Regions from separate parts of the Nesterenkonia halobia genome, predicted to be linked through region 1. Evidence: riboswitches for the same ligand, from Rfam matches in the RefSeq annotation. Region 1 holds a riboswitch; each other region holds the start of a gene.
What was found. Region 1 has a riboswitch for S-adenosylmethionine ahead of ABD652_RS12325 (methionine ABC transporter ATP-binding protein). Riboswitches for the same ligand answer to the same signal wherever they lie in the genome.
Positions count from the first base shown of each region.

Region 1 (9,901 bases):
ACATGTACGGGCCGGAGGCCTTCAACTTCTACACCCGGCGCAAGGTCGTCACCAGCCGCTGGCCAGAGTCGAGCGAGTCTCAGGTCGACCTCGGATTCCCCACGCACTGAGCCTGCTCCCTGCGGGCTCGATTCCGGCTGGGCGGTCGGCGACGATCCGCTGATCGCCCAGCCGCTCCGCCGGCCGGTCACAGGGGACGGGACCGACCCCGGAATGCACCTTCACCCATACACGGGGCGATGTCGTGCTGCGTCCCACTGATCCCAGGAGGCCCCCATGATTCTTGGACTCATCGGCATCCTCGTCTCCCTGATGCTGCTCATCACCCTCGCCTACCGCGGCGTGACCATCGTGGTCGCCGCGCCCATCGCCGCCCTGGTCGCGATGATGCTCTCCGGAGCTCCGGTCCTGGCCAACTACACCGAGGTGTTCATGCCGGCGTTGGCCGATTTCATCGGTCGGTACTTCCCGATGTTCCTCACCGGAGCGATCTTCGGGCGCATGATGACGATGGCCGGATACGCCACCGACATCGCCCGCGTGATCACCCGGTGGTTGGGGCCGCGACGGGCCCTCCTGGCCACGGTGCTTACCACCGCTTTGCTGACGTACGGCGGGATCAGCGTCTTCGTGGTCGTCTTCGTCATGTACCCGCTCGCCAGGGAGTTGTTCCGAGCCGCCGACATCCCCCGTCGACTCATCCCGGGGGCGATCGCCCATGGCATGCTCACATTCACCATGACAGCCCTCCCCGGGTCTCCCCAGGTGCAGAACATCATTCCGGGTCAGGCGTTCCAGACGACGACGTTCGCGGCTCCCGGTCTGGGCATCCTCGGCGGGACGAGCATCTTCGTCCTGGGCATGCTGTGGCTGGAGTACCGCAAGCGTCGGCTTGCGGCCGCAGGCGAGCATTTCGCCGATCTGACGGTACAGGAGCAGAGGAGCGGCGTCGCGCCGACCAGACATGCGCAGGCGAAGCCCGGCCCGGGCGCGGCGAGGGTTGGCGAGACAGCCGCCCTCGCGCGAGACGACGCTTCGCGGCAGGACCGGGCGCAGGAGCCCGGGGACGAGGCGGCCGAAACGCTCACTCCCGCTCATCACGTGGTCTCCTTCCTCCCGATCCTGGTGGTGTTCCTGCTCAACTTCGGCTGCATCACGCTGCTCTTCCCCGCCATGGACTGGGGGCATCTGCAGGACGAGGAATACGGCGGGATCTCTCTGCAGGATCGTGCCGGGACCTGGGCGGTGCTCATCGCCCTCGTCGGGGCAATCCTGAGCATCCTGGCTCTGAATCTCCGACACGTCCGGTGGTTGCTCCAGGGCCTGACCGAAGGTGCCCGGTCGGCCCTGCTGCCGATCTTCAACACGGCCTCAGAAGTCGGGTACGGCGCCGTCATCGCGTCCCTCGCGGCGTTCACGGTGATCCGTGACGGCATATTCGGCGTCACCGGCAACGCGCTGGCGTCCACGGCGCTGTCGACGTCGACGATCTCCGGAGTGACGGGGTCGGCCTCCGGCGGAATGACGATCGCGCTCAATGCGCTGGGCGATGATCTCCGTCAGCTCGCCGTGGACCAGGACATCAGCCTCGAGGCCATGCACCGCATCACCGCCATGGCCTCCGGCGGACTGGACTCCATGCCCCACAACGGCGCGGTGATCACACTGATCATCGTCTGCGGGATGACCCATCGCGAGTCCTACAAGGACGTCGGCATCGTCTCATTGGTCATTCCCGTTCTGGTGACAGCCGCGCTCATTCCCGTGGTCCTCGCCGTCGGCGGGTTCTGACGGGGAACCGTCCTCGCCGGGCCTACGCCCAGGTCGTCAGCGCCCGGCGCTCGACCAGTCCGAGCAGCGCATCGGTGATCTTGCCGATGACCGCCAGCAGGATGATCGCCAGCAGCAGCCGATCGGTGCGGCCGGTGTTCTGCGAGTCGGTGAGCACGAAGCCCAGGCCCATCGAGGAGGCGATGAGCTCGGCCGCGACCAGGAACAGCCAGGCCTGGGCCAGCGCCAGGCGCAGCCCGGAGAACACCGAGGGGACCACCGCCGGCAGCTGGACGGTGGTCAGCAGACGCACCCCGTGCAGGCCGAAGGCCCGGCCGGCCTCCACCAGCTGCGGGTCCACATGCCGCAGGGCGGAGTAGACGGCGGTGAAGACCGGGAAGAAGGCGCCGATGGCGATGAGGGTGACTTTCGAGTCCTCGTAGATGCCCATCCAGAGGATCAGCAGCGGCACCCAGGCCAGCGAGGGCACCGCCCGGAATGCGCCGATCGTCGGCTGCAGCAGCGTGTCGGCGATCCGCGACAGCCCCAGCAGCGAGCCGACCGCCAGGCCGAGCACCGCGCCGATGCCGAAGCCGAGCAGCACGCGCTGCACCGAGATGGCGATGTGCTGGCCCAGCTCGCCGCGCTGGTGCAGCTCGACGCCGGCGGCGACGACCTCCTGCGGCGCGGGCAGCTGCACGGAGGAGAAGAGGCCGAGGACGTCGGTGACCAGCCACCAGACCAGCAGTAGGACCAGCGGCACGATCGCGCCGAGGACCACCCGGCCGCCGGGGACGCGGCGGAGCCGGGCCGGGGTGCTCTCCTGGTTCTGTTCCTGCGTGGTCTCGGCCATCACTGATCACCCTCGGAGGAGGTCGTCCCCTCGGCCTCGGTCGCTTCGCGGTCCTCGGCGAAGTCCGGGTGGAACAGTGTCTCCAGCGCCTGGTCGATGTCCTCCTGGCTGGAGACGTCGCCGGTGTCCAGGAAGATCGGGCCGACCTCCTCGAGCACCTCGCGCTGGTCCTCGCCCGGCACCGGGTCGATGTCGAAGGTGGTGCGCTCGGTGATGACCTGCTCGGCCACCGAGGTCTCGATGTTGCCGTACTCGGCCAGGATCTCAGCGGTCTGATCCGGGTTCTCCTGCGCCCACTGCCGCGCCTGCTCGTAGACGTCGACCACTGTCTGCGCGGTGTCCGGATGGTCCTCGATGAAGGGCTCGGTGGCGTTGATGACGCTGTAGGTGTTGAAGTCCACGTTCCGGTAGAAGAGCTCGGCGCCCTCCTGCTCCTGACCGGCCATGATCGGATCCAGACCCGCCCAGGCGTCGACGTCGCCGTTGGACAGCGCGGTGGCGCCGTCGGCGTGCTGGAGGTTCTGGACCTCGACGTCGTCGACGCTCATCCCGGCCTGCTGCAGCGCCTGGACCAGGAAGAAGTACGGGTCGGTGCCCAGCGTGGCGGCCACGCTGGCGCCCTCGAGGTCCTCCATCGACTCGATGTCCGAGTCCGGACCGGCGACCAGCGCCGACCACTCAGGCTGGTTCTCGATGAGGATCGTCTTCTGCGCGGCGCCGTTGGCGCGGGCGAGCAGCGCCGCCGAACCGGCGGTGGAGCCGACCTGGATCGCCTCGGCGCGCAGCTTCTCGTTGGCGTCGTTGGAGCCGTGGGACTGGACCCACTCGACCTCGGTGCCGGCGTCGGAGAGCTCCTCCTCCAGCCAGCCGTGCTCCTTGATGACCAGACTCAGCGGGTTGTAGGTCGCGAAGTCGAGGGTGAGCGTGCCCAGCTCGCCGTCCTCGGAGTCGGACGGCCCCTCGCCCTGCACGCAGCCGGCGGCCAGGACGGTCACCGCCGCGCCGGCGGCGACGACACGGGCGAGCCGGGTGGTGCGGAGGGCGGCGTGGTGCGAACGATTCATCGTGGGGAACGGCCTTTCGTGCAGTCGTGTCATCAAGGGGCAGGCGGTGCCGCGCGGGGGAGGGGGAGCGTCAGTGCTCGTGGCTGTCCACGACGTGGCCCGCGACGAGCTTCGCTCGTCACGGGTCCCTGACGTCGTGGGTCCAGACGCCGAGGCCGGCGAGCAGCTCGCCGCGCAGCGTGGCCAGCTCGGCCGAGGCGCGGTCGCGCGGGCGCTCGCCCGGGACCTCGAGCAGCCGGGAGACTGTCGCGCCCTCGGGGGCGCCGTCGGAGTCCTCGGCCGGGTCGGCGCCGAGCAGCAGGATCCGGTCGGCCAGCTGCAGGGCCTCGTCGACGTCGTGGGTCACCAGCAGCACGGTGGTGCCGGTCTGCGCGTGGACGTCGAGCAGCAGGTCCTGCATCTTCAGCCGGGTCAGCGCGTCGAGCGCGCCGAAGGGCTCGTCGAGCAGCAGCACCCCGGGCCGACGCGCCAGCGCCCGGGCCAGCGAGGCGCGCTGGGCCATGCCGCCGGAGATCTCGCGCGGACGCAGCTCCGCCCGCTCGGCCAGCCCGACCAGCCGCAGCAGCTCGTCGACGCGCTCGCGGCCCTCGGCCCGGGACACGCCGCGCGGCAGTCCCAGGGCGACGTTGCGGCGGATCGAGCGCCAGGGCAGCAGCCGCGGCTCCTGGAACCCGACGGCGGTGCGCTCGTCGAAGGGCTTCACCGGGTCGCCGTCGATCAGCACCTGGCCGTCGTGGCCGGCGTCGAGACCGCCGACGGCGCGCAGCAGCGTGGACTTGCCGCAGCCGGAGGCGCCGAGGACCGCGACGACCTCGCCGGGACGCAGGGCGACGTCCACGTCGCGCAGCACAGTGCGCTCGCCGAAGCGCCGGCCGACGGCCTGCAGATCCACCGGCAGCGAGCGGCGGGCGGACTCGGCCGTCGTGCCCGGACGGGCGGCGGGCGACTCGGCCTCGGCGGGACGCTCGGCGCGGGGCGTCGCGAGGGCAGGTGCGGACGTCGTCATGGAGGATTCACGCTCCCATCGGTCCTGGCGGTAGCACCCGGCGTGACAGAAGCACCCGGGTTGCTGCGGCGTCGTCGAGCCAGATCTCTCGGCCGCTCGGGATGGATACGCGATTCACCGTACGAGGCCCGACGCGCCGGGACCAAAGCGCGCCCACGATGTGAGACATCCGGCGACATCTTCTGCCGCCGCAGACGCTCCCGGTCGCCCCCGCCGGGGGAGGCTCATCTGACGAACTGTGACATGAACACTCTGCACAGATTTGACGAGTGTTCATCACCGGCCCGTACAGTTGAGCCCAGCCACCATCCAGAGCGACTGAGAGATCTGGCTCGACGACGTCGCAGCAACCCGGGAAGGCCACGCCGCGCCGGGTGCTACCGCCAGGACCGATGGAGAATGCCCATGATTTCACTGCGCCATGTGTCCACGACCTTCCCCGCCGCACGGGGTGAGGATCCGATCCGCGCCGTCGACGCCGTCAGCCTGGAGATCCCGCAGGGGAGCATCCAAGGCATCATCGGCTTCTCCGGCGCGGGGAAGTCGACGCTGCTGCGGAACATCAACCTGCTCGAGCGCCCCACCGCCGGCGCGGTGCACGTCGCCGGCACGGAGCTCACCGCCCTCGACGGCGAAGCGCTGCGCCGTGCGCGCCACCACATCGGGATGATCTTCCAGGGCTTCAACCTGGTGAACAATCTGACTGTCGCGCAGAACGTGGAGCTGTCGCTGAAGTTCGCCGAAGTCTCCGAGAAGGCCGAGCGCCGCCGGCGCGTGGCCGAGGCGCTGGCCATCGTCGACCTCGCCGACCGTGCTGAGACCTACCCGGCCCAGCTCTCCGGCGGACAGAAGCAGCGCGTGGCGATCGCCCGGGCGCTGGCCACGCGGCCGCAGGTGCTGCTCTGCGACGAGCCGACCTCGGCCCTGGACCCGGCGACGACGGCGACGGTGCTGCAGTACCTCGCCGACGTGAACCGGGACCTGGGGATCACCGTGGTCATCGTGACCCACGAGATGGAGGTCATCAAGGCCCTGGCCGATCATGTGGCCGTCATGGAGGACGGCCGCGTCGTCGAGCGGTTCCCGGCCGCCGAGCTGGACCGTGAGGACTTCGCCCCGCGCACCGCCATCGGCGAGTATCTCGCCGGCGGCGGCATCCGCGTCGACCGCGGCGGGCGCGCGGCGGCCGACGTCGCCGCGCCGGAGCAGACGGATCGCGCGGAGCAGACGGAACAGGCCGCCGCGCACGACTCGCACCAGCTGTCGGAGGTGGTCGGCTGATGCAGCGCATCCTCGAACTGCAGCCCGAGCTGGTCCAGGCCCTGCTGGAGACCTTCGTGATGATCGGGGTCGCCATCCCGCTGGCGGTGCTGCTCGGCACGCCGCTGGGCGTGTGGCTATTCGTCCACGCCCCGGGCGGGATCGCGCCGTCGCCGCGCAGCCATGCCGTGGTCAGCGGGCTGGTCAACGCCGTGCGCTCCTTCCCGTTCCTGATCCTGCTCATCGCGATCATCCCGTTCACCCGGCTGATCGTCGGCACCACGGTCGGCACCGCCGCGGCCATCGTGCCGCTGACGGTCAACGCGATCCCGTACTTCGCCCGGCTGGTCGAGCAGAACATCAGTCAGCTCGGCACCGGCGCCGTGGAGGCCTCCCGGGCGATGGGGGCGACGCGCCGGCAGATCATCCGCAACGTGCTGCTGGTCGACGCCCGGCCCGGCCTCATCGGCTCGATCACCATCACCACGGTCAGCTTCATCTCCTACTCGGCGATGGTCGGGCTGGTCGGCGGCGGCGGGATCGGCGACTTCGCCATCCGCTACGGCTACTACCGGTATGAGACCGCAGTGATGCTGGTGGCCATCGTGCTGATGCTCGCCCTGGTCAGCCTCGTCCAATGGGGCGGCGGCCGACTCTCCCGGCTGGCCGACAAGCGGGTCTGACCGCTCGGCTCCCCGCCCGCCGGAGCCCGCCTCCGGCCCCCTCCCTCCGCCGTCCGGCGTGATCGGCCCGACGCGTCGACGGCTCACCGCACCTCTGACACGAAAGCATCCCCATGTCTCACCTGCTGAACCTCTCCGGCCCCTCGTTCGGCGGCCCCTCCCGCCGCGGCGTGCTCGTCGGCAGCCTCGGCGCCGCCGGCGCGCTGGCCCTGACCTCCTGCGGCCTGGCCGACGCCGTCGGCGGCGGGAGCGGCGACGACACGACCATCAGCATGATCGTCACCGAGTCCGCGCCCTTCCAGGAGCCCACCGAGATCGCGAAGGAGCTGCTGGCCGAGGACGGCTGGACGCTGGAGACCACCTACGTCACCGACATCATCCAGCCCAACCAGGTCGTCTCGCAGGGCGAGTACGACGCGAACTTCTTCCAGCACATCGCCTACCTGCGCCAGTTCAACGAGGACAACGGCACCGACGTCGAGCCGGCCTTCTCGGTGTACTACGCCCCCAGCGGCATCTTCTCGCTCGAGCATGACAGCATCGAGGACCTTCCGCAGGGCGCGCAGATCGCGCTGGCGGTGGACACGGCCAACAACGGCCGCGGCATCAAGCTGCTGGCCGAGGCCGGAGCCCTGGAGATCGACGAGTCCAAGCCGGTCACCGAGCTCAGCCAGCGCGACATCACCGCCAACCCGAAGAACTTCGAGTTCATCGAGGTCGACCAGCAGTCCACTCCGCAGACGCTGCCCGACGTCGACGCCGGCTTCGCCTTCGCCCGACTGATCGCCGAGGCCGGCCACGACGTCGACGAGACCGCGCTGATCCTGGAGGACGACGCCGAGGTCCGGCGTCCCTACACGATCGTCGTGGCCGGCCGGCCCGGCTTCCAGGACACCGAGAAGGCCCGGGCGCTGCAGAAGGCCTTCCAGTCCGAGGAGGTCCGGCAGTGGTACGCCGACTACCTCGACGGCGCCATCGACTTCACCGACGAGTTCACCCTCGAGAACGTCGAGGACGTCTGGGCGGAGTTCTCCGGCTGAGCCGGTCCGCCCCCGCTGAACCCTCCCGGCGGCGGTCGCGCGGTGCACTGGGCATGGCCGCGACGACCGTCGTCGGGAGTCTCCCTCCCGAGTCCGCTCCGCCGGGGCCTTCCCCGTCGACTCGCCGCCCGCCCGAGGATGTGATGCCGCGATGAGCACGACCGCACTGCACGAGACGACAGCCCACCAGGACCGTCGCTCCGCCGACGGAGTCGAGCTGCCCGAGGAGCTGCTCGCCGAGATCGCCGACGGCGCCGTCGACCGCGAGCTCGACCGCGAGCTGCCGCACGGGCCCGTCGCCGCGCTGGATGCCGCCGGCTTCGGCGCGCTGCGCGTGCCCGGCGAGGCCGGCGGACCCGGAGCGAGCATCGCGGACCTTACCCGTCAGGTGATCCGCCTGGCGGCCGCCGACTCCAACGTCGCCCATCTCTACCGCGGGCACTTCGGCTTCGTGGAGTCGCTGCGCTTCCAGCCCGAGGAGATCCGGCGCGCCTGGTACCCGCGGGTGCTGGCCGGCGAGACCGTCGGCAACGCCTCCACCGAGAAGGGCGGCAACGCGCTGGGCACGCTGAACACTGTGCTCACCGTCGGCGAGGACGGCACGACGCGGCTGGACGGCGAGAAGTTCTACTCCACCGGCACGATCTTCGCCGACCACACCCGCGTCTCGGTCTCCCGCCCGGGGCGCGAGGGGCGCGGCTTCGCCGTCGTGCCGATCACCGCCGACGGTGTGACCGTCCACGACGACTGGGACGGCTTCGGCCAGCGGCTCACCGGCACCGGCACCACGCAGTTCGACGGCGTGCCGGTCGCCGAGGACGCGGTCCTCGACCGGGTGCCCGGATCCCATGAGGCCGTGCACGAGGCGGCCTTCTTCCAGCTCCACCTGCTGGCGGTGCAGGTCGGCATCGCCCGCGCCGCCCTGGCCGACGCCTCCGCGCTGGTGGCGAAACGGTCCCGGACCTTCAACACTTCCGGCTCCGGACAGCTCTTCCGCGAGGATCCGCTGATCCAGCAGATCGTCGGCCGGATGTCGGCGCGGACCTTCGCCGCGGAAGCGACGGTGCTCGAGGTCGCCCGCATCCAGGACCGTGCGCTCGCCGCCGGGCTGGCCGCCGGCACCCAGGACGACCCGCACGCCGAGCTGCCGCGGGCGGTCCACGACGCCGAGATCGCGGTCGAGCAGGCGCAGATCACCGTGCCGGAGACGACCATCGGCGTCGCCCAGGAGCTCTTCCAGACCGTCGGCGCCTCCGCCACGCTGCGCGGCAAGGCCCTGGACCGCCACTGGCGCAACGCCCAGACCATCGCCACGCATAATCCCGTCGCCTTCCGCGCCCGCGCCGTCGGCGACTGGGAGGTCAACGGCACCCTGCCCGAAGGGCTCACCGCGATCGGGGATGCCGCCGCCTCGGGCGCCGCGGCGTCGACTGCGGGAGGAGGAGCATGACCACGTCGCTGCAGACCCCCGCCCCGGCGGAGCCTGGGCTCGCGCCGCTCCGCGAGCGCCGTCGTGTGCTGGCCTCCGCCTTCGCCGGCACGACGATCGAGTGGTACGACTTCTACCTCTACGGCACCGCCGCCGCGCTCGTGTTCGACACCCAGTTCTTCCCCAGCGAGAGCGAGCTGGCCAGCACCGTCGCCTCCTTCGCCGCGCTGGCCACCGGGTTCCTCATGCGGCCCCTGGGCGGCATCGTGGGCGGCCACCTCGGCGACCGGATCGGTCGCAAGGCGCTGCTCGTGGCCTCGCTGATGATCATGGGCATCGCCTCGCTGCTCATCGGCCTGCTCCCGAACCACGGGACCATCGGCGTCTGGGCCGCGATCGCCCTGGTGACGCTGCGCATGGTGCAGGGATTCGCGACCGGCGCTGAATGGGGCGGCTCCGCCCTCCTCTCGGTCGAGCATGCCCCGGCCCGGCGCCGCGGGCTCTACGGATCCTTCACGCAGGTGGGCTCTGCGGCCGGCATGCTCCTGGCCACCGGCGCCTTCGTCCTGGTCGGCGCGCTGACCACCGATGAGGAGTTCGCCGCCTTCGGCTGGCGGATCCCGTTCCTGCTCTCGGCCGTGCTGGTGGTGCTGGCCCTGTGGATCCGGCTGGGAGTGCAGGACGCGCCCGAGTTCTCGGCGATGCGCCGCGAGGGGCGCACTGCGAGATCCCCGGTGCGCGAGGTGATCGCCCACCATCGCGGCCCCCTGCTCATCATCATCGCCCAGCGCATCGC
Region 1 is NZ_BAAAYG010000012.1:20,146-30,046, reverse strand. Features, by position in the region: gene ABD652_RS12350 (CoA-acylating methylmalonate-semialdehyde dehydrogenase) at 1-110, shown strand, start outside; gene ABD652_RS12345 (GntP family permease) at 277-1,791, shown strand; gene ABD652_RS12340 (ABC transporter permease) at 1,814-2,623, opposite strand; gene ABD652_RS12335 (aliphatic sulfonate ABC transporter substrate-binding protein) at 2,623-3,687, opposite strand; gene ABD652_RS12330 (ABC transporter ATP-binding protein) at 3,806-4,693, opposite strand; SAM riboswitch class I at 4,706-4,801, opposite strand; SAM riboswitch class I at 4,996-5,092, shown strand; gene ABD652_RS12325 (methionine ABC transporter ATP-binding protein) at 5,099-5,974, shown strand; gene ABD652_RS12320 (methionine ABC transporter permease) at 5,974-6,636, shown strand; gene ABD652_RS12315 (MetQ/NlpA family ABC transporter substrate-binding protein) at 6,750-7,676, shown strand; gene ABD652_RS12310 (acyl-CoA dehydrogenase family protein) at 7,828-9,126, shown strand; gene ABD652_RS12305 (MFS transporter) at 9,123-9,901, shown strand, end outside.

Region 2 (9,901 bases), on a different contig from region 1:
CCGCGGCGGCCTCGCGCACCCAGGCGCCCTCGTCGCGGGCGCGTCGATAGTGCTCCAGGCGCTGGCTGCTCAGCGGTCCCTGGCCCTTGAGCACGGCGAAGAACTCGTCCCAGTCGAGCTCGCCGAAGTCGTAGTGGCCGCGCTCCTCGTTCCACGCCAGATCCGGGTCCGGCAGGGTCAGTCCGAGCGCCTCGGCCTGCGGGACGATCATGTCCACGAAGCGCTGGCGCAGCTCGTCGTTGGTGAAGCGCTTGATGTTCCAGGCCATCGACTGCTGGGAGTTCGGCGAGTCGGTGTCGGGCGGGCCGAACATCTGCAGCGCCGGGCCGTAGAAGCGGTCGACGGCGTCCTGGGCCATCTGATGCTGCTCGTCGGTGCCGTGCGAGAGGGTGTGCAGGATCTCCCAGCCCTGGCGCTGGTGGAAGGACTCCTCCTTGCAGACGCGCACCATGGCTCGGCCGTAGGGGCCGTAGGAGGCGCGGCACAGCGGGACCTGGTTGGTGATCGCCGCGCCGTCGACCAGCCAGCCGATCGCGCCGATGTCCGCCCAGGTGCGGGCGGGGTAGTTGAAGATCGACGAATACTTCGCCCGGCCGGTGTAGAGCTGGTCGTAGAACGTCTCGCGAGCGGTGCCCAGCGTCTCGGCGGCCGAGTACAGGTAGAGGCCGTGGCCGGCCTCGTCCTGGACCTTCGCCATCAGGATGGCCTTGCGCTTCAGGCTGGGGGCCCGGGTGATCCAGTTGCCCTCCGGCTGCATGCCGATGATCTCGGAGTGGGCGTGCTGGGAGATCTGCCGCGCCAGCGACTTCCGGTAGTCCGCGGGCATCCAGTCGCGCGGCTCGATGCGGGAGTCCTCGGCGATGAGCTCGTCGAAGCGGGCCTGCCCGGCCTCGGCCTCCTCGGCCGCCGCGTCGGCGTCGGACGCGTCCGCCAGGCGCAGCGGGGCGGCGTGGGAGTCCTGCGCAGTGCTCGGGTGCGGCATGGTCAACCTCGATTCCGTCGCATTAATTACCGACCGTTCGTTCAGTATAGCAGGATGCGTGTGATGGTCAACACAGAGCGAGAGTAGGAGTGAAGCGAGAGCGAGGGTGGGGCGGTCAGCTCCGCGGAGCGCGCAGCCCCGTCAGCAGCAGGCCGGTGACCATCTCGGCCAGCGTCTCGTCGGAGTGGTCGTCCGTGGGGCGGTACCAGTCGACGATGGAGTTCACCATGCCCATCGCCAGTCGTGAGGCGGTGCGGGCGTCGACGTCGTCCCGCAGGTCCCCGTCATCCTGGGCCTGGCGGATCAGCTCGGCGATGCGCAGGGTGATCTCGCGGCGCCGTTGCAGCGCGCGGATCTCCAGCTCGGAGTTGCCGCGCAGTCGCAGCAGCAGGGTGACGTGCGGCAGCGAGGCCGTCAGGACCGCCACCGAGCCGCGGATGATCTCCTCGAGCTCCGCGACGGCGGGCGCTCCGCGGGACTCGGCCTCGGAGACGACGCGTTCGAGCTCGGCCAGCGAGCGGCTCAGCGCGATGTCCAGGATCTCCTCCTTGGAGGAGACGTGGTGATAGATCGCCGACTTCGAGATGCCGAGCTCCCGGGCCAGGACGCCCATCGACGTCGCCTCGTAGCCGTGCCGGTTGAAGGCCTCGACGCAGACGCGGATCAGGCCTTCGCGGTCGTAGCCGGGGCGGCCGCGGCGTCCGACGCGGGCGGCCTCGGTGCTACGGTCGGAGTCCTCGGCGGCGGTGGTCGCGATCTCGGGCATGACTCCCAGCCTAGCCGTCAGCCCGAGCGCGGGCGCTGGTCGTGGATCCGGCGCAGCTTGCCCGAGGAGCGGGCCAGCGTGCCCGGCTCCTCCACGCAGACCTCGCAGCTGGAGCCGACGGAGACCTTGATGCGGCGGGCCAGCTCGACGCCGGCCGCCGCGGCCGCCTCGGCGGCGGTCTCGGGGCGTCGTTCGATGCGCACCGTCATCCGGTCCATCGTCTCCGGCCGGCTGAGCCGCAGCTGGAAGTGCGGGGAGAGCGCCTCGAGCTCCAGGGCGATCTCCTCGATCTGCGAGGGGAAGAGGTTCACGCCGCGCAGGATGATCATGTCGTCGGAGCGGCCGGTGATGCGCCCCATGCGCCGGTGGCCGGGCCGGTCCGTGCCGGGCTGCAAGCGGGTCAGGTCGTGGGTGCGGTAGCGGATGATCGGCAGCGCCTGCTTGGTCAGCGTGGTGAAGACGAGCTCGCCGTCCTCGCCGGTGGACAGCGGGTGCTCGTCGAGCGGGTCGATGATCTCCGGCAGGAAGTGGTCCTCCCAGATCGTCGAGCCGTCCTGCCGGGCGGCCGACTCGCCGGCGACGCCGGGCCCCATCACTTCGGAGAGTCCGTAGATGTCGCAGGCGCGCAGCGCGAAGGTCCGCTCGATCTCCTCTCGCATCTGCTCTGTCCACGGCTCGGCGCCGAGCACGGCGACCTCCAAGGAGGTCTCGGCCGGATCGATGCCGGCGTCGCGGAAGGCGTCGGCCAGGGTGAGCAGGTAGGTCGGCGTGCAGAGGATGACCCGCGGGCGGAAGTCGCGGATGAGCTGGACCTGCTTCTCGGACTGGCCGCCGGACATCGGCACCACGGTGGTCTGCAGCTTCTCGGCGCCGTAGTGGGCGCCGAGGCCGCCGGTGAACAGCCCGTAGCCGTAGGCGTTGTGCACCAGGTCGCCGGGGCGGACGCCGGAGTGCCGCAGGCAGCGGGCGAGCAGCGTGGCCCAGGTGTCGAGGTCCTCGTCGGTATAGCCGACGACGGTCGGCAGGCCGGTGGTGCCGGAGGAGGCGTGGAGGCGGCGGATCTGCTCCCGCGGGACGGCGAAGGCCTCGAACGGGTAGGCCGCGCGCAGGAACTCCTTGTCGGTGAAGGGGAACTTCGCCAGATCCTCCAGCGACTGCAGGTCGTCCGGGCCGACGCCGTGGGCGTCGTAGAGCGCGCGGTAGGCGGGGACGTTCTCGTAGGCGTGCCGGACGGTCTGCTGCAGCCGGGTCAGCTGCAGCTCCTCGATCTCGGCGCGGCTGTACAGCTCCTCCGGGTCGGGGGAGGCCGGGTCGCGGCGCGTCGACTCGGGGTCGACCTCCGCCGGGCGGGAGGGGGTCTCGGGGGCGGTCGCGGGGGAGGAGTCGGCGGCACGGGAGGGGGAGGCCATGGGGATCACTTCTCTCCGGGGGTCTGGGCGGTGCGGTCGGCGCCGGCAGGGCCGGCAGGGCCGGCAGGGTCGGCAGGGTCGGCGGGTGCGGCGGAGGGCGCCGGCACAGTGCGCGAGCGGCCGCGGAAGACGGCGACGGGCTCGTCGTCGCAGGTGACCGTCACGTCGAAGACGCCGCTGCGTCCGGTGCGTGCGACCTCCACGGCCTCGGCGACCAGCTCGTCGCCGGGGCGCGTCGCACGCAGGAAGGTGATGTCGGCGCCGGAGGCGACGGTGACGGTGCCGTCGTCCTGATCCGGGTGGTTGCATGCCATCGCGAAGCATGTGTCGGCCAGGGCGAAGATCATCCCGCCGTGGGCGATCGCGAAGCCGTTGGTCATCTCCGGCCGCAGCGTCATGGCCAGGCGGGCGCGGCCGGGCTCGGCGAGGAGCACCTCGGCGCCCAGCCATCCCGCGCATCGATCCGTCTCCAGCATGCGGTGGCGCGGCCCGTCGTCGGGCATCGGCACGCCTCGCGGGGAGGCGCTCGGCGCGGAGGGTCCTGCGGCGTCCGGCGGCTCGACCGTGGCCGTCGGCGACGGCCGCTCGGGGTGGGCGGGCTCGGGCATCACAGGCTCCTCACGATTTATAGACCGATTGGTCGGTAAATAAACTCAAGCACTGGAGGGTGTGTGATGTCAAGCACATCCGTGGAGGCGGGCGGGGCGGGTCGTCGGGCGCCGGGGGCGGAGATCACCGGCGTCGAGTGCACGGCCCGCCGGCGGGAGGGTCCACATCCTGAGATTCTGCGCCGGTCTCCCGGCGGGGACTTGCCCTTTCGGCCTCGCGCGGGCAGACTGATGACCAGGTCAAGAGTGCCAGCGTGAAACCCCGGTTTGCTGGCCGGCAACCCTCCAGTTCGCGGTGGGGTGCCCCGGGTGACGACCAGGCTTCGTCGGGATTCCGGCGGGGCAAGCGCGGGCCATCACACGACACAGTGCGGCCCACCTCATGTCCTTCGACAGGGCCGCATGGCAGGTTCTCTCGCCCGCAGCGCGGGCGGCGCCTCCGTTCCGGTCCCTGTCGCCACGACCGCATTGAACGGAGAGCTCGATGAGCAGCACTGAGAACACCGCTCCCACCTGGAGCTTCGAGACCCAGCAGATCCACTCCGGCGTCGAGCCGGACCCCGTCACCGGCGCGCGGGCGCTGCCGATCCAGCAGACCACCTCCTTCGTCTTCCCGAGCGCCGAGACCGCCGGGAAGCGCTTCGGCCTGGAGGAGCTCGGCCCGATCTACTCCCGGCTGACCAACCCCACCGTCGAGGCGGTGGAGAACAAGATCGCCGCGCTCGAGGGCGGCGTCGGCGCGCTCGCGGTCGGCTCCGGCCAGGCCGCGGCGTCGATCGCGCTGCTGAACGTCGTCGAGACCGGCGGCCACGTCGTCGCCTCGCCGTCGCTGTACGGCGGGACGCAGAACCTCTTCAAGCACACCCTGCCCAAGTTCGGCATCGAGGTCACCTTCGTCGAGGACCCCGACGACGTCGAGTCCTGGCGGGCGGCCACGCGGGAGAACACCGGCGCCTTCTTCGGCGAGGTCGTCGCGAACCCGCGCGGCGACGTGCTCGACCTGGAGGCCGTCGCGGCGATCGCCCACGAGCACGGGGCCCCGCTGATCGTGGACAACACGCTGACCAGCCCGTACCTGATCCGGCCGATCGAGCACGGCGCCGACGTCGTCGTCCACTCGGCGACCAAGTTCCTGGGCGGCCACGGCACGGCGATCGCCGGCGTGATCATCGACTCCGGGAACTTCGACTACACGAAGAACCCGCAGCGCTTCCCGGGCTTCAACGAGCCGGACGAGAGCTACCACGGCATCGTCTTCGGCCGGGACCTGGGCGTCGACGGGATCTTCGGGGTCAACCTGTCCTACATCCTCAAGGCGCGCGTGCAGCTGCTGCGCGACCTGGGCCCGTCGCTCTCGCCGCACAACGCCTTCGAGATCAACCTCGGTCTGGAGACGCTGAGCCTGCGCATCGAGCGCCACGTCTCCAACGCCGAGGCGGTGGCGGAGTACCTGGAGAACCATCCGGCGGTGACGCGCGTGAGCTACCCGGGCCTGGAGTCCAGCCCCTGGCACGAGCGGGCGCGGAAGTACCTGCCCAAGGGCGTCGGCTCGGTGCTGGCCTTCGAGGTCGAGGGCGGCGCGGAGGTCGGTCAGGCGGTCGTCGACGGACTGCAGCTGCACTCGCTGGTCGCCAACGTCGGCGACGTCCGTTCGCTGGCGATCCACCCGGGCTCGACCACGCACCGTCAGCTGACCGAGGAGGAGCAGGCCGCCGCCGGAGTCGTCCCCGGCCTGGTGCGCCTCTCGGTGGGCCTCGAGCACATCGACGACATCCTCGCCGACCTCGACCAGGCCCTCGCCGCGGCCGCCTCCGGCGGCGCCGAGGCCCCGGCCGAGTCGACGGAGCCGACCCCGGTCGGCTGACCCCGGCGCGGCGCGTCGACGACGACGGCCCGGTCCGCCGGCACCCTCACGGTGCCGCGGGCCGGGCCCTCGGCGTCGAGGCCGGGCCGACGAGCACACCATGTCCGACTGCGACGACCGCGACCGCCGCGGCAGCGACGACTGCACGGATCCGCGGGATCCCCGACCTTCAGGAGCCCCCGAGCCGATGACCGCCCAGGTGCCGACCACGACCGTTCGACCCGACGGCGCGCTCGCCGTCGTCGACGTCGGCGCCCACACCTTCGAGACCGGCGGGCGGCTGCCGCAGGTCTCGATCGCCTACGAGACCTGGGGAGAGCTCGCGCCCGACGGCTCCAATGCGGTGCTGGTGCTGCACGCGCTCACCGGCGACACCCACGTCGCCGCCAACGAGGCCGACCCGGAGGCCGGCTGGTGGGAGGGGCTGGTCGGCCCCGGCCGCGCCGTCGACACCGACCGCTGGTTCGTCGTCTCGCCGGCGATGATCGGCGGCTGCTACGGCTCCACCGGACCGGCCTCGGCCGACCCGCAGGGTCGCCCGTGGGGTTCGCGCTTCCCCTACACCACGATCCGCGACTCCGTGCAGCTCGAGGCCCGGCTGGCCGACCAGCTCGGCATCGAGCGCTTCCACGCGGTCCTCGGCGGCTCGATGGGCGGAGCCCGGGCGCTGGAATGGGCGGCGAGCTTCCCGGACCGCGTCGCCGGAGTGGGCGTGTTCTCCTGCGGGGCCGAGTCGACGGCCGAGCAGATCGCCTTCGCCCAGGCTCAGGTCGCCGCGATCGAGAACGACCCGCACTACGACGGCGGCGACTATTACACCGGCCCCTGGCCGGAGGCCGGGCTCGGGCTGGCCCGGCGGATCGCGCACATCACCTACCGCACCGAGACCGAGTTCTCCGCCCGCTTCGGGCGCGAGCACCAGGGTGACGAGGACCCCTTCGGATCCTCGCGCCGACCGCGCGGGCGCTTCCAGGTGGAGTCCTATCTGGACCACCAGGCGCGCAAGCTGGTCTCGCGCTTCGACCCGAACGCCTACATCCTGCTCACCGAGGCGCTGGCCGGCCACGACGTCGGCCGCGGCCGCGGGGGCGCGGCGGCGGCGCTGCGACAGGTGACGGCGACGCCGTTCGTCGCGGCAGTGGACTCGGATCGGCTGTACCACCCCGAGCAGTCGCATCGGCTCGCCGAGCTGCTGCCCGGCGCCGGGGGAGTGCACATGATCTCCTCGCCGATCGGCCACGACGGGTTCCTCACCAGCCCCGACCAGATCGCCGAGCCGCTGCGCGAGACGCTGCGGCTGTAGCACCGTCCGGCGTCCGCCGGGCGGTCAGTCGCCCTGGGCCGCCGACCCGCCCGGCGGCATCGCCCCGCCGAAGAGCGGCTCATAGGTGGGGCGCTTCGCGGTGACCCCGTCGCCGGAGGATCGGCCGCGCAGCCGCCGCAGCACCCAGGGGAAGAGATGGTGCCGGGCCCAGACGGCGTCGTCGGCGCGCGCCTCGCGCCAGCTGCGCTCGGGCGTCGGACGCGGTTCGAGCGGCTCGAGGTCGTGCTCGACGTTCAGCGTGTCCAGCGCCATCGCGGCGATGGTGTGGTGCCCCAGCGGGGAGAAGTGCAGCCGGTCCTCGTCCCACATCTCCGGACGGGTCAGGCTGCGCAGCGCCCACATGTCGGCGACGACGGCGTCGTGCCGGGCCGCGACGGTGCGGACGTTCTCGTTGTAGATCGCCACTTTGCCGCGCACGGAGCCGACCACCGGAGTCTCGCGCACGTCCGGTCCGGTGAACAGCAGCAGCGTCGCGCCGGTGGTCGCCAGGAGCTGCACCATGGTGTCCAGCGTGCGCGCGGTCTCGTCGGGGTCGCCGCCGGGTCGGATGACGTCGTTGCCGCCGGCGCAGAGGGTGATCAGATCCGGCGCGAGGTCCAGCGCCGGGGCGATCTGGTCGTCGCGGATCTGGGCGATCAGCTTGCCGCGCACCGCCAGGTTCGCATAGGCGAAGTCGGCCGTTCCGGCCGCGAGCTCCTCGGCCATCCGGTCGGCCCACCCGCGGTGGTATCCGGGGCGGGACTCGTCGGGGTCGCCGATGCCCTCGGTGAAGGAGTCGCCCAGCGCGACGTAGCGGCTCCAGGGGTGCCGATGGTCCGCCGCGGAGTGCGCGGCGTCGGGTGCGGAGTCATGATCTGCGGGGTGGTGGAGTTCTGACGAGTGCACGCCTTCATTCTGCCGGAGCCGCCCCTGGAGTTCCATGACCGACGGCGGCGCCGCCCCGCCCGCGACCAGCGGCCCGACGGCGGCGCCGCCCCGCGATGAGTCCGCGGCTCGGGTGGGAATACGGTCGTATTCCCACACCGACCGCCGAGTCATCGCCGGGGGATGAGATCATGGACCGCCGGATGCGTCGACGGCGCGTCCGATCCGTCCTGGTCCCGACCGAGCCTGACCCGAGGAGTCCCCGCCGATGAACCCCGAGCCCGTCGTCGTCTGGTCCCGCGAGCCCGACGAGCGCCGCGACACCCACCTGGTCGTGCTGCTGCACGGCTACGGATCCCACGAGCACGACCTCCTCGGCCTGGTGCCGAATCTGCCCGAGGAGTTCACCTACGCCTCGCTGCGGGGGCCGCAGACGGCCGGGCCCGGGTACGGCTGGTTCGCCCTGGATCCCCAGGATCTGAGCTACGACTCCGCCGAGGTGCTGCAGGCCGCCGAGGACGTGTGGTCCTGGATCGAGTCGGTGCAGGACCAGCACCTCTCGGTGACGCTGCTGGGCTTCTCCCAGGGCATGGCCGTGGCGACGACGCTGCTGCGCACCCGTCCGCACCAGCTCGCCGCCGTCGTCGGCCTCTCCGGATTCGTCCTCGACCCGGGCGAGGACGAGCGGGTCGCCGCCGCCGTCGACGACGAGGCGCTCGCGGCCGCGCAGGTCCCGTTCTTCTGGGGGCGCGACCAGGAGGACCCGATCATCCCGGCCGCCGCCGTCGACCACACCCACCGGTGGGCCACCGAGCACGCGAACCTGACCAAGGTCCTCTACGCCGGCGCCGGCCACGGCGTGGTGCCGCAGGAGATCTCCCACGTCGGCGAGTTCCTCACCCACATGGTGCTCAAGCCGGCGCGCACCGCCCGCCGCTGACGACGCCGACGCCGCCCGCGCGGCTCGGTGCCGCGCCGCTCAGTCCTCGAGCTCCTCGGGCTCCTCATCGAGCTCCTCGAGCTCCTCCGCGACCGGCGTGAGGGCCGCCTCGGGCAGGCCGAGCGCCTCGCCGTCGAGCTGGACGATCTCGCCGGGGCGGATCTGCCGGCCGCGGCGGGTCTCGACCTCCTCGTCGACGGTCACCGCCCCGGCGTCGAGCACCTCGCGGGCCATGCCGCCGTGCTCGACGACGTTGGCCAGCTTCAGCAGCTGCCCCAGCCGGATGGACGCGTCCCGGATGGGGATCTGGTCGACCTCGATGAACTCGCCCTCGTCGTGGTCCTCGTCGAAGCCTTCGTCGAGCGCCTCCTCGACGTCGTCCTGGTGCCGCCGCGCGTCCTGGTCCTGGTGCTCCTCGCTCATGCCTCCAGTCTGGCGCATCCGACGGCGCGCCACAGGACGTCATCATCCGGCCGGTCGAATCCTCAGGGACGTTCTACGCTGGGTCCATGTCCTCCTCGACCATCACACAGACGCCGGTCCGCGACGCCGGACAGTCCCGGACCGCCTGGATCCTGTTCCTGGTGATGTCGCTGGTCGCCGGAGCGGCCATCCCCTCGCAGGGACGGATCAACTCCGCGCTGGCCGCCGAGACGGCCGACCCCTTCCTCGCCGCGCTCATCTCCTTCGCCGTCGGCCTGGTGCTGATGCTCGTCATCGTCGCGGCCACGCCGCGCGGGCGGGCCACGATGCGCCGCGTGCGCCCGGCGCTGGCCGCCGGCGAGGTGCGCTGGTGGTACCTGCTGGCCGGCTGCCTGGGCGGCTATCTGGTGCTGACCCAGTCGCTGACCATCGGGATGATCGGCGTGGCCGTCTTCACCGTCGCAGTGGTCACCGGCCAGACGCTGGGCGGGATGCTCTGGGACCGCGTCGGGCTGGGGCCGGGCGGGCGCAAGCGGCTCTCCCCGCTGCGCGTGATCGGCGCGATCCTCACCGTGCTGGCGGTGCTCTGGACGGTCTCGCCGCAGCTGGGCGCCGACCACGGCGGGCCCGAGTGGCTGCTGCTGGTGATCCTGCCGCTGCTCGCCGGCGTCGGCTCCAGCGCCCAGCAGGCGCTCAACGGACGGCAGTCGGCCGCCTACGG
Region 2 is NZ_BAAAYG010000002.1:14,708-24,608, forward strand. Features, by position in the region: gene paaA (1,2-phenylacetyl-CoA epoxidase subunit PaaA) at 1-982, opposite strand, end outside; gene ABD652_RS00870 (TetR/AcrR family transcriptional regulator) at 1,098-1,748, opposite strand; gene ABD652_RS00875 (phenylacetate--CoA ligase family protein) at 1,766-3,157, opposite strand; gene ABD652_RS00880 (hotdog fold thioesterase) at 3,163-3,765, opposite strand; SAM riboswitch class IV at 4,004-4,120, shown strand; gene ABD652_RS00885 (O-acetylhomoserine aminocarboxypropyltransferase/cysteine synthase family protein) at 4,250-5,629, shown strand; gene metX (homoserine O-acetyltransferase MetX) at 5,817-6,932, shown strand; gene ABD652_RS00895 (SGNH/GDSL hydrolase family protein) at 6,957-7,874, opposite strand; gene ABD652_RS00900 (alpha/beta hydrolase) at 8,086-8,757, shown strand; gene ABD652_RS00905 (RNA-binding S4 domain-containing protein) at 8,797-9,180, opposite strand; gene ABD652_RS00910 (DMT family transporter) at 9,267-9,901, shown strand, end outside.
Region 2: another riboswitch for S-adenosylmethionine. It lies ahead of ABD652_RS00885 (O-acetylhomoserine aminocarboxypropyltransferase/cysteine synthase family protein); the one in region 1 lies ahead of ABD652_RS12325 (methionine ABC transporter ATP-binding protein).

Region 3 (9,901 bases), on a different contig from region 1:
TGGTCCGGCGCGACGCCGTAGCGGATCAGCCCGAAGGGCGTCGGGTAGCGGTCGAAGAGGTCGATCGCCAGCGCCTCGCCGCCCTCGGAGCGGGCCAGGTTGTCGGCGGCGTAGACCCCTGCGGGTCCGGAGCCGATCACAGCGATGCGGCGGGCCGCGTCGGGGATGAACTCGGACGCGGCGGTCAGGTTCTCAGCAGTCATGGTCTGTGTCCGTCCTTCGTGTCGGAAGCGGGTCGCGGGGGCGTCGTCGCGCCGGTCGTCTCGTCGGTCCAGTCGTCGGCGAGGGTGACCACCTGCCCGACGACGATCACTGCGGGGTTGGCCACCTGCCGCTGAGCGGCGGTCTCGGCGATGCTGTGCAGCCGACCCAGCGTCACGCGCTGCGCCTCGGTCCCGCCGGACTCCACCACGCCCACCGGCGTCTCGGGGTCGTGGCCGTCGGCCATCAGCTGGCGGCTCACCCGCGGCAGCGTGGAGACTCCCATGAGGATCACCAGCGTGTGCTGCGCCGAGCGCGGCACCACGTCCAGATCCTCGTGGCCGGTGATCACGGTGAAGCCGCGGGCCAGCCCGCGATGGGTCAGCGGGATCCCGGCGGCCGCCGGCACCGCGGAGGCCGAGGTTATGCCGGGGACCACCTCGACGTCGACGCCGTGGGCGCGGCAGTGCTCGCGCTCCTCGCCGCCGCGGCCCAGCACATAGGGATCGCCGCCCTTCAGCCGCACCACCCGGCGGCCGGCCCGCACGCGGTCGACGAGCAGCTCGTTGATCTCGTCCTGCGTGGCCGACTGCCGACCGGGCTCCTTGCCGACCTCGACGACCTCGACGTCCGCGCCGAGCTCGTCCAGCAGGCCCCGCGGGCCCAGCCGGTCGGCGACGACGACGTCGGCGGCGGTCAGCAGCTCGCGGCCGCGCACGGTGATCAGCTCGCTCGGGGCCGGCCCGCCGCCGACCAGGGCGACGTGTCCGGTGCTCATCAGCTCTCCGTCGCGGCGGCGGTGTGGATGCCGCACTCGATCTTGCCGCTGCCCGACCAGCGGCCGGCCCGGGGGTCCTCCCCCGGCGCGACCGGTCGGGTGCAGGGCTTGCAGCCGATCGATGGGTAGCCGTTGTCGCGCAGCAGGTTCACCGGCAGCCGCCGCCGGGCCGAGTGGTCCACCAGGTCCTCGTGGCGCCAGGTGGCCAGCGGGTTGACCTTGATCAGCCCGTGGGCCTCGTCGAAGGTCACCAGCGGAGTGTTCAGCCGCGTCGGGGCCTCCTCGCGGCGCACGCCGGAGAACCAGACGCGGTACCCGGCCAGCGCGTCGTTCAGCGGCTCGACCTTGCGCATCCGGCAGCAGGCCGCCGGATCGCTGGCGAAGAGGTCCTTGCCGTGCGCGGCGTCCTGCTCGGCGACGCTGAGCTTCGGGGTGACGTCGACGACGGTCACGTCGAGCTGGCGCGCGACCTCGTCGCGGGTCGCCAGCGTCTCGGTGAAGTGATATCCGGTCTCCAGGAAGAGCACGTCGACGCCGGGGAACTGGTCGGCCACCAGCGAGGGCACGACGGCGTCGGCCATGGAGCAGGCCACCGCCAGGTCCTCGACGGAGAAGTGCTCGCCCACCCAGGCGATGACCTCCTCGGCGGAGGCCTCCCAGCCCAGGGTCTCGGCCCCCTCGGCGGCCAGCGCACGGAGTCGGTCGACGTCGACGGGCGCCTCGGCGACGGCGCAGGCGCGGTCGGTCGCGGCGCTCATGCGGCGGTCACCTCCTCCTTCTGCAGGCGCTCCTCGTCGGCGCGGTGGGCCCACTGGCCGAAGGTCTCGCCGGCGGTCCGCTCCGCCAGGAAGCGGCGGACCAGCGTCTCGACATAGTCGACGAGCTCCTCCGTGGTGACCTTGAGCCCGCGCACCGTCCGGCCCAGTCCCGGGTCGTCACGCTGCTCGGAGGTCAGCCCGCCGCCCAGATGGACCTGATAGCCGGGCGACTTGCCGCCGTCGCCGTCGGGCAGCAGCTGGCCCTTCAGGCCGATGTCGGCGGTCTGGATGCGGGCGCAGGAGTTCGGGCAGCCGTTGATGTGCAGCGTCAGCCGCTGCGGCATCTGCTCGGCGACGTCGGCCAGCCGCTCCTCGAGCTCGCCGACGGCGGTGGCCGCGTTGGCCTTGGTCTCGACGATGGCCAGCTTGCAGAACTCGATGCCGGTGCAGGCGATGGTCGAACGGCGGAACACCGACGGCGCCGGGTCCAGGCCCAGCTCACGGAGTCCGGCCTGCACCGCCGCGACGTGCTCGTCGGCGACGTCGAGGATCACCAGGTGCTGGAACGGCGTGGTGCGCAGCCGGGCCGAGCCGTGGACCTCGAGCAGGTCGGCCAGCTGCACCAGCAGCGTGCCGGAGACCCGTCCGACGGTCGGCGCGGCGCCGATGTAGTTCAGCCCGTCCTTCTGCCGGTGCACGCCGATGTGGTCGCCGGGGACGTTCGGCGTCGGCGGAGCCGGACCGTCGGACAGCGCATAGCCGAGGTACTCCTCCTCGAGCACGCGCCGGAACTCCTCCGGGCCCCAGTCGGCCATCAGATACTTCAGCCGGGCCTTGTTGCGCAGCCGGCGGTAGCCGTAGTCGCGGAAGATCCGCGTGACCCCGTGCCAGACCTCGGCGGCCTGCTCCTCGGTCACGAAGGCGCCGAGCCGCTCGGCCAGCCGGGCGCTGGTGGACAGCCCGCCGCCGACCCACAGGTCGTAGCCGGGACCGTGCTCGGGGTGGTCGATGCCGACCAGCGAGCAGTCGTTGATCTCGTGGACCACGTCCTGGCTGGGGTGGCCGGTGATCGCGGTCTTGTACTTGCGCGGCAGGTTCGCCAGCTCCGGATCCCCGATGTAGCGGTCGGAGATCTCGCGGATGACCGGCGTGGGGTCGATGACCTCGTCGGCCGAGATCCCGGCCACCGGCGAACCGAGGATCACCCGCGGGGTGTCGCCGCAGGCCTCGGTGGTGTGCAGGCCGACTGCCTCCAGCCGGCGCCAGATCTCCGGGACGTCCTCGACGGCGACCCAGTGCAGCTGCACGTTCTGCCGATCGGTGACGTCGGCGGTGTCGCGGGCGAAGTCCCGGGAGACCTCGCCGACGACGCGCAGCTGCTCGGTGCTCAGCCCGCCGCCGTCGATGCGCACGCGCAGCATGAAGTACTCGTCGTCGACCTCCTCGGGCGGCAGCGAGTTGTGCGCGCCGGCCTCCACGCCGGGACGCCGCTGGGTGTACAGCCCCCACCAGCGGAAGCGGCCGCGCAGGTCGTCGTTCGAGATCGAGGAGAAGCCCTGCTTGGAGTAGACCTCCTCGATGCGGCGACGCACGTTGAGGCCGTTGTCCTCCTGCTTGAACTCCTCGTTGTGGTTCAGCGGGTCGGTGCCGTCGACCTTCCACTGCCCGTTGGGGCGCTTGGTCGGGCGGGGCGCTGCGGGTTTCGCGGGCACGTCAGTGCTCAATGGATCCTCCATCGGTCCTGGCGTTAGCACCCGGCACGAAGCCCTGCTCGGCAGGGACGTCATCCGGGTTGCTGCGGCATCGTCGAGCCAGATCTCTCAGCCGCTCTGGATGGGTCATTCTGTTGTTCAGGGCCCCACGCTACTGCAGGTCCCCGGAGGAAGAGAAGACGACATGTCACATATCGTCATGAATGTTCATGTGTTCAGTCGAGGTCCTTCTCGGCGAGCCAGTCGGCGGCGATGTCCTCGGCCGCGGCCTGCTCGTCGATGCTGCGCCCGTTCAGCGCCAGCAGCTCCTCGCTGGTGAGCTCGGCGGTGACGTCCTCGACGGCCGCGCGCGCCTGCTCGCCGACGGCCTCGGAGGCCAGCGGGACCACCGGCTGCGGCGGGACCAGCTCCTCGGGATCGTCGAGCACGACCAGGTCGTTCTCCTCGATCGTGGGGTCGGCGCTGTAGATGTCGGCGACGTCGGCGTCGCCGTCGGTCAGCGCGCGCACCGTCAGCGGCCCGCCGGAGTCCTCCACCGGCACCACCTCGGCGTCGACCCCGTAGACCTCCTCCAGCCCCTCGGGCCCGTAGGGCCGGGTGGCGAACTCGGAGTTGGCCGCGATGCGCACCCCGCCGTCGACGTCGGCGAGGTCGCCGACGCTGGACAGGTCGTGCTCCTCGGCGAACTCGGCAGTGACCACGTAGGAGTCCTGATCGGTGGCCTCGGCGGCGGACAGCGTCTCGACGCCCTCGGGCAGGGCCTCCTCCAGCCCGGCGAGGATCTCCTCGCGCGTGGCGGCCTCGGCCTCCGAGTCCAGGTATTGCAGCAAGTTGCCCGCGTACTCCGGGAAGAGGTCGATGGCGCCGGACTCGACCTCGGGCATGTAGACCTCGCGCTGTCCGATCTCGAACTCGCGCTCGACCTCGTGGCCCTCGGCCTCGAGCCGCTGGGCGAAGAGCTCGGCGATGATCGTGTTCGAGTAGTACTGCTGCGAGCCGACGACGAGGGCCGAGCCGTCGCCCGCTCCCCCGCCGCCGTCGTCGCCCTCGGCCAGCGGATCCGAGGAGGAGCAGGCGGTCAGGCCCAGCAGCGCGGCGGTCGCCAGCGAGGTGATGCTCGCCGTCCTGCCGCGGAGACGGGTGCTGCGAGGCGAGGCATGGTTCATAGTCGTTCCCCTTCCTGGTGGATCAGGCGATGCCGGGCCGGCGGGCGAGCAGGCGCTGCCCGAGGGCGAACAGCGCGTCGAGCACGACGGCCAGCAGGATCACCACGATCGACGCTCCCAGCATCATGGCATAGTCGTGGTTGCGCAGGCCCAGGAACAGCGGCCGGCCGAGGCCCCCGGCGCCGACGTAGGCGGCCAGCGTCGCCGTGGCCACGACCTGCAGCGTCGCCAGCCGCACGCCGCCGAGGATCAGCCGCAGGCCCAGCGGCACCTCCACGCCGAGCAGCACCTGCCGCGGGCTCATCCCCTGGGCGCGGGCGGCGTCGACGACCTGCGGGTCCACCGCCTCGACGCCGGAGTACGCGCCGGCGAGGATCGAGGGAACCGCCAGCACGATGAAGGCGACCATCGGAGCGGTCAGTCCGATCCCGGCGGCCAGCGCCACCAGGGTGATCACCCCCAGCGTGGGCAGCGCCCGCGTGACTCCGGTGCTGACCACGGCGATCCCCCGGCCGCGGCCGGTATGGCCGATGAACAGCCCTGCCGGCAGCGCGACCAGCGCCGAGAGCCCGACGGCGAGCAGCGAGTAGAGCAGGTGCTCGCCGGCGCGGACGCCGAGTCCGCCCGGCCCCGTCCAGGAGTCGGCGGTCAGCACCCAGTCCAGCGCCTCCAGCAGCGGGGTCATGCCGCGCCCCGCTCCGCGGCCCGCGCCGCCTCTCGGGAGCCGGCACGGCGCGGCGCCGGCCGCCGCCAGGGCATCAGCACCCGGCCGAGGGCGACCAGCAGCAGATCCAGCACCAGCGCCAGCACGGCGGTCATCACGATGCCGGCGACGATCGAGGCGACGATGCCACGTTCGAAGCCATCGGTGAACAGCGAGCCGAGACTGGTGATGCCCAGCACCGCCGAGACGCTGACCAGGCTGATCGTCGAGACCGAGACCACCCGCAGCCCCGCCAGCAGCGCCGGGCCGGCCAGCGGCAGCTCGACGGTCAGGAAGCGGCCGGCGGCGGAGTGCCCGACGGCGACGGCGGCCAGCCGCACGTCCTCCTCCACCGAGCCGAAGGCGTCGGCGGCCGAGCGCACCATCAGCGCCAGACCGAACAGCGTCAGCGCCATCACCGCATTCACCGGCTCCCGGATGCTGGTGCCCAGGATCAGCGGCAGCACGATGAACAGCGGCAGCGAGGGGATCGCGTAGAGCAGTCCGATGCCGCCGACCAGCGCCTCGCGCAGCCGCGGCAGCCGCACGGCGAGCCGGCCCAGCGGCAGCGCCAGCAGGAAGGCCGCGAGCACCGCCGGGACGGTGAGCAGCAGGTGGTCGACGGTCAGTTCCAGGATCTGCGGGAGGTTCTCCAGGATCCACTGCACGGCGGTCACTCCCCGGCGCCGGCGGAGGGCCCGCCGTCGGCGTCGTCGAGCACGCCCAGCGGCCGGCCGGCGTCGTCGGTGACCACCTGTCCCCCGCCGGGACGCGGCGCGGCGCGGAGCTTCCGCCGCCCCGCGCCGAGCCCCAGGAAGCGGGAGACGAAGTCGTCGGCGGGCGCCTCGACGAGCTCGCGCGGCGTGCCCGTCTGGGCGGTGCGGCCGCCGGGCCGGAGGACCACGATCTGGTCGCCGAGCGCCAGCGCCTCGTCGATGTCGTGGGTGACGAAGACGATCGTCTTGCGCAGGTCGTCCTGCAGCCGGCGCAGCTCCCGCTGCAGCTCGAGTCGCACCAGCGGGTCGACGGCGCCGAAGGGCTCGTCCATCAGCAGGATGTTCGGGTCGTCGGCCAGCGCGCGAGCGACGCCCACGCGCTGCTGCTGGCCGCCGGAGAGCTGGCCGGGATGGCGCCGGGCGAGCTGCGGATCGAGGCCGACGACCTCCATCAGCTCCATCGCGCGCCGGCGGGCCTCGGCCCGCGGGACGCCGTTCAGCCGCGGCACGGTGGCGATGTCCTCGACCACGCGACGATGCGGCATCAGCCCGGAGTTCTGCATGACGTAGCCGATGCTGCGCCGCAGCGCCACCGGCCGCACAGTGCCGACGTCGACGTCGTCGATGCGCACCGAGCCGGCCGTGGGCTCGACCATGCGATTGACCATCCGCAGCAGCGTGGTCTTGCCGCAGCCCGAGGAGCCCAGCAGCACTGTGGTGGTGTGCGAGGGCACGGTGAGGCTGAAGTCCTCCACGGCGGCGGTGCCGTCGGAGTAGGTCTTCGACACCTGACGGAACTCGATCACGACGGCGCCTCCTGTCCCGCGGCGGGCGGTCCGAGCGGCAGGCTCCGTCCGTCCGTCCCCGTGCCGGAGCTCCGCTCCGGATCGATCGGATGCACCTCGGCGTGGGCGCCCAGCCGGCGGCCCATCACCTCGACGGCGTGCGGCGAGGAGTCGATGCAGACGAAGCGCCGGCCGGTCTCCGCGGCGACTGCGCCCAGCGTGCCGGAGCCGGCGAAGAAGTCCAGCACCCAGTCGCCGGGCCGGGAGGAGGCGGCGACCATCCGGCGCAGCAGTCCGGTGGGCTTCTGCGTCGGGTAGCCGGTCTTCTCGCGGCCCGTCGGAGAGACGATGGTGTGCCACCAGACGTCGGTGGGCAGCTTGCCGCGGGCGGCCTTCTCCGGGGTGACCAGCCCGGGCGCCATGTACGGCTCGCGGTCCACCGCCTCGGCGTCGAAGTGATAGGCCTGCGGATCCTTGACGTAGACCAGGATGGTGTCGTGCTTCGTCGGCCAGCGCTTCTTCGTCCGGCCGCCGTAGTCGTAGGCCCAGACGATCTCGTTGAGGAAGCACTCCCGGCCGAAGACGACGTCGAGCATCACCTTCGCGTAGTGCACCTCGCGGTAGTCCAGGTGCAGATACAGCGTGCCGGTCCGGTCGAGCAGCCGCCAGGCCTCCAGCAGCCGCGGCTCGAGGAACTCCCAGTAGTCGGTGAAGGAGTCGTCGTAGGCGGCCAGCAGCCGACGCACCGTCTCATAGCGTCGGCCGCCGAAGCCGACATGGTCGCCCTCGGCGTGCCGGGTGGTGCTGGTGCGGACGCTGGTCCGGGCCCGGCCGGTGTTGAACGGCGGGTCCAGATAGATCATGGCGAAGCCGCCGTCCGGCAGCCCGCGCAGGTGCTCGAGGTTCTCGCCCTCGAGCACCAGCGACGGACCGTCCGGGTCGAATGCGGTCGTCACCGATGCAGGTCCTCACTCGGCCCCGGGCTCAGGCGCCCGAGCCCGCCTGTCCGCCGTCGCCGTTCGTGGAGCCGCTCTGCGCGCCGGAGCCCGAGGACCCGCCGCGACGACGACGCCGCCGGCGCCGCTGCCCGCCGCCGGATCCGCTCCGGCTCGACTCGCCGGCCTCCGCCGTGCCGCCGTCCTGGCCGTTCTGGCGGCCCTGGCCGCTCTGGCCCTCGGCCTGGCCGTTCCGGCCTCCGGCCTCGTCGGAGGACCGGCGCGTGCGCCGTCGGCCGCCGCGTCCCGAGCCGCTCCGGCCCGAACCGCCGCGTCCCGAACCGCTCTGCGCCGCGTCGTCCCGGCTCCGGCCGCGCGAGGACGAGCTCTTGCGGCTGTCGGCGTCGGCGCCGCCCAGCTCCTCGAGCGTCTCGTCGTCCAGTCCGGTCTTCGAGCGCTTGTGGCGCGGCAGGCGCCCCTTGGTGCCCTTCGGGATGTCCAGGTCCTCGTAGAGGTGCGGCGAGGAGGAGTAGGTCTCCACCGGCTCCTCCACGCCCAGACCCAGCGCATTGTTGATCAGCTTCCAGCGCGGGACGTCCTGCCAGTCGACGAAGGTCACCGCGGTGCCCTTCTGGCCCGCACGGCCGGTGCGGCCGACGCGGTGCAGATAGGCCTTCTCGTCCTCGGGCGCGGTGAGGTTGATGACGTGGGTGACATCGGTGACGTCGATGCCGCGGGCGGCGACGTCGGTGGCCACCAGCACGTCGATCTTCTCGGTGCGGAAGGCCCGCAGCGCCTGCTCGCGCGCACCCTGGCCCAGGTCGCCGTGGATGGCCCCGGCGGCGAAGCCGCGGGAGATCAGCTCGGCGGAGAGCTTGTCGGCCTGCCGCTTGGTCCGGGTGAAGATGATCGTCCGCCCCCGGCCCTCGGCCTGCAGGATCCGGGCGATGACCTCGTCCTTGTCCAGCTGGTGGGCCCGGTAGATGACCTGCCGGATGTCCTTCTTGGTCACGCCCTCGTCGGCCGGATCCGCCGCGCGGATGTGGGTCGGCTTGGTCATGTACCGGCGGGCCATGGAGACCACCGGCCCCGGCATGGTCGCCGAGAACAGCATGGTCTGGCGGCCGATCTCCGGCACCGCCGAGAGGATCTTCTCCACGTCGGGCAGGAAGCCGAGGTCGAGCATCTCGTCAGCCTCGTCGAGCACGACGATGTTGATGTTCTTCAGCTTCAGGTAGCGCTGACGGTGCAGGTCGATCAGTCGGCCCGGGGTGCCGACGACGATCTCGACGCCGCGCTGCAGCTCCTCGATCTGCGGCTCGTAGGCGCGGCCGCCGTAGATCGTGGCCACCCGGGCGCCGCGCTTCGCGCCGGCGACGCTGATGTCCTGGGCGACCTGGACGGCGAGCTCGCGCGTGGGCGTGACGATCAGCGCCTGCGGGGAGCCCGGCGCCTCCATCTCGTCGAAGCCGGCGTCATCGGGCGTGGTCACCCGCTGCAGCGCGGGGATGCCGAAGCCGAGGGTCTTGCCCGTTCCGGTCTTGGCCTGGCCGATGATGTCGCTGCCGCCCAGCGCGATGGGCAGCGTCTCCGCCTGGATCGGGAAGGGCGTGACGATGCCCTTCTGATCCAGCGCCTCGACGATCTCGGGGCGGACCGCGAAGTCGGCGAAGGTCACCTGCTCCTCGGCGGTCTGCGGCGCCTCGACGGTCTCGGCGGACTCGGCCTCGTCGGCCGATGCAGTGGTCTGTTCAGTCATAGGTTCTTTCATTCGGCGACTGCGGCGAAGCCGACAGTCTGCTTGGTGTCGGAGCCGATCTCCACATAGCCGATGGACGCGACGGGGACCACGATGGTCTTCTCCCGACGGTCCTGCAGGCTCAGCAGCGGCTTGTTCTGCTCGACCGCCTCGGCGACGCGCTGCTGCACGTCCTCGGCGGTGGCATCAGTCTCGACGACGATCTCGCGGGTGACGTTCTGCACTCCGATACGTACTTCCATGGTGCTCCTCCGTGTCTCTGCAGGGCCGCACGGAGCCCGCGCGGCCCTGACGTCTCCGCTCCGACGCCGGCCCCCGCGGCCGCGCACGGCCGACGGGGCGACGTCGTCATCCTCCCCGATACTACCCACCACGTCGGCTCAGCACC
Region 3 is NZ_BAAAYG010000002.1:57,204-67,104, reverse strand. Features, by position in the region: gene ABD652_RS01110 (FAD-dependent oxidoreductase) at 1-203, opposite strand, end outside; gene cobA (uroporphyrinogen-III C-methyltransferase) at 200-979, opposite strand; gene ABD652_RS01100 (phosphoadenylyl-sulfate reductase) at 979-1,737, opposite strand; gene ABD652_RS01095 (nitrite/sulfite reductase) at 1,734-3,461, opposite strand; SAM riboswitch class I at 3,467-3,577, opposite strand; gene ABD652_RS01090 (ABC transporter substrate-binding protein) at 3,665-4,615, opposite strand; gene ABD652_RS01085 (ABC transporter permease) at 4,638-5,300, opposite strand; gene ABD652_RS01080 (ABC transporter permease) at 5,297-5,986, opposite strand; gene ABD652_RS01075 (ABC transporter ATP-binding protein) at 5,992-6,840, opposite strand; gene ABD652_RS01070 (DNA-methyltransferase) at 6,837-7,775, opposite strand; gene ABD652_RS01065 (DEAD/DEAH box helicase) at 7,804-9,513, opposite strand; gene ABD652_RS01060 (DUF3107 domain-containing protein) at 9,522-9,755, opposite strand.
Region 3: another riboswitch for S-adenosylmethionine. It lies ahead of ABD652_RS01095 (nitrite/sulfite reductase); the one in region 1 lies ahead of ABD652_RS12325 (methionine ABC transporter ATP-binding protein).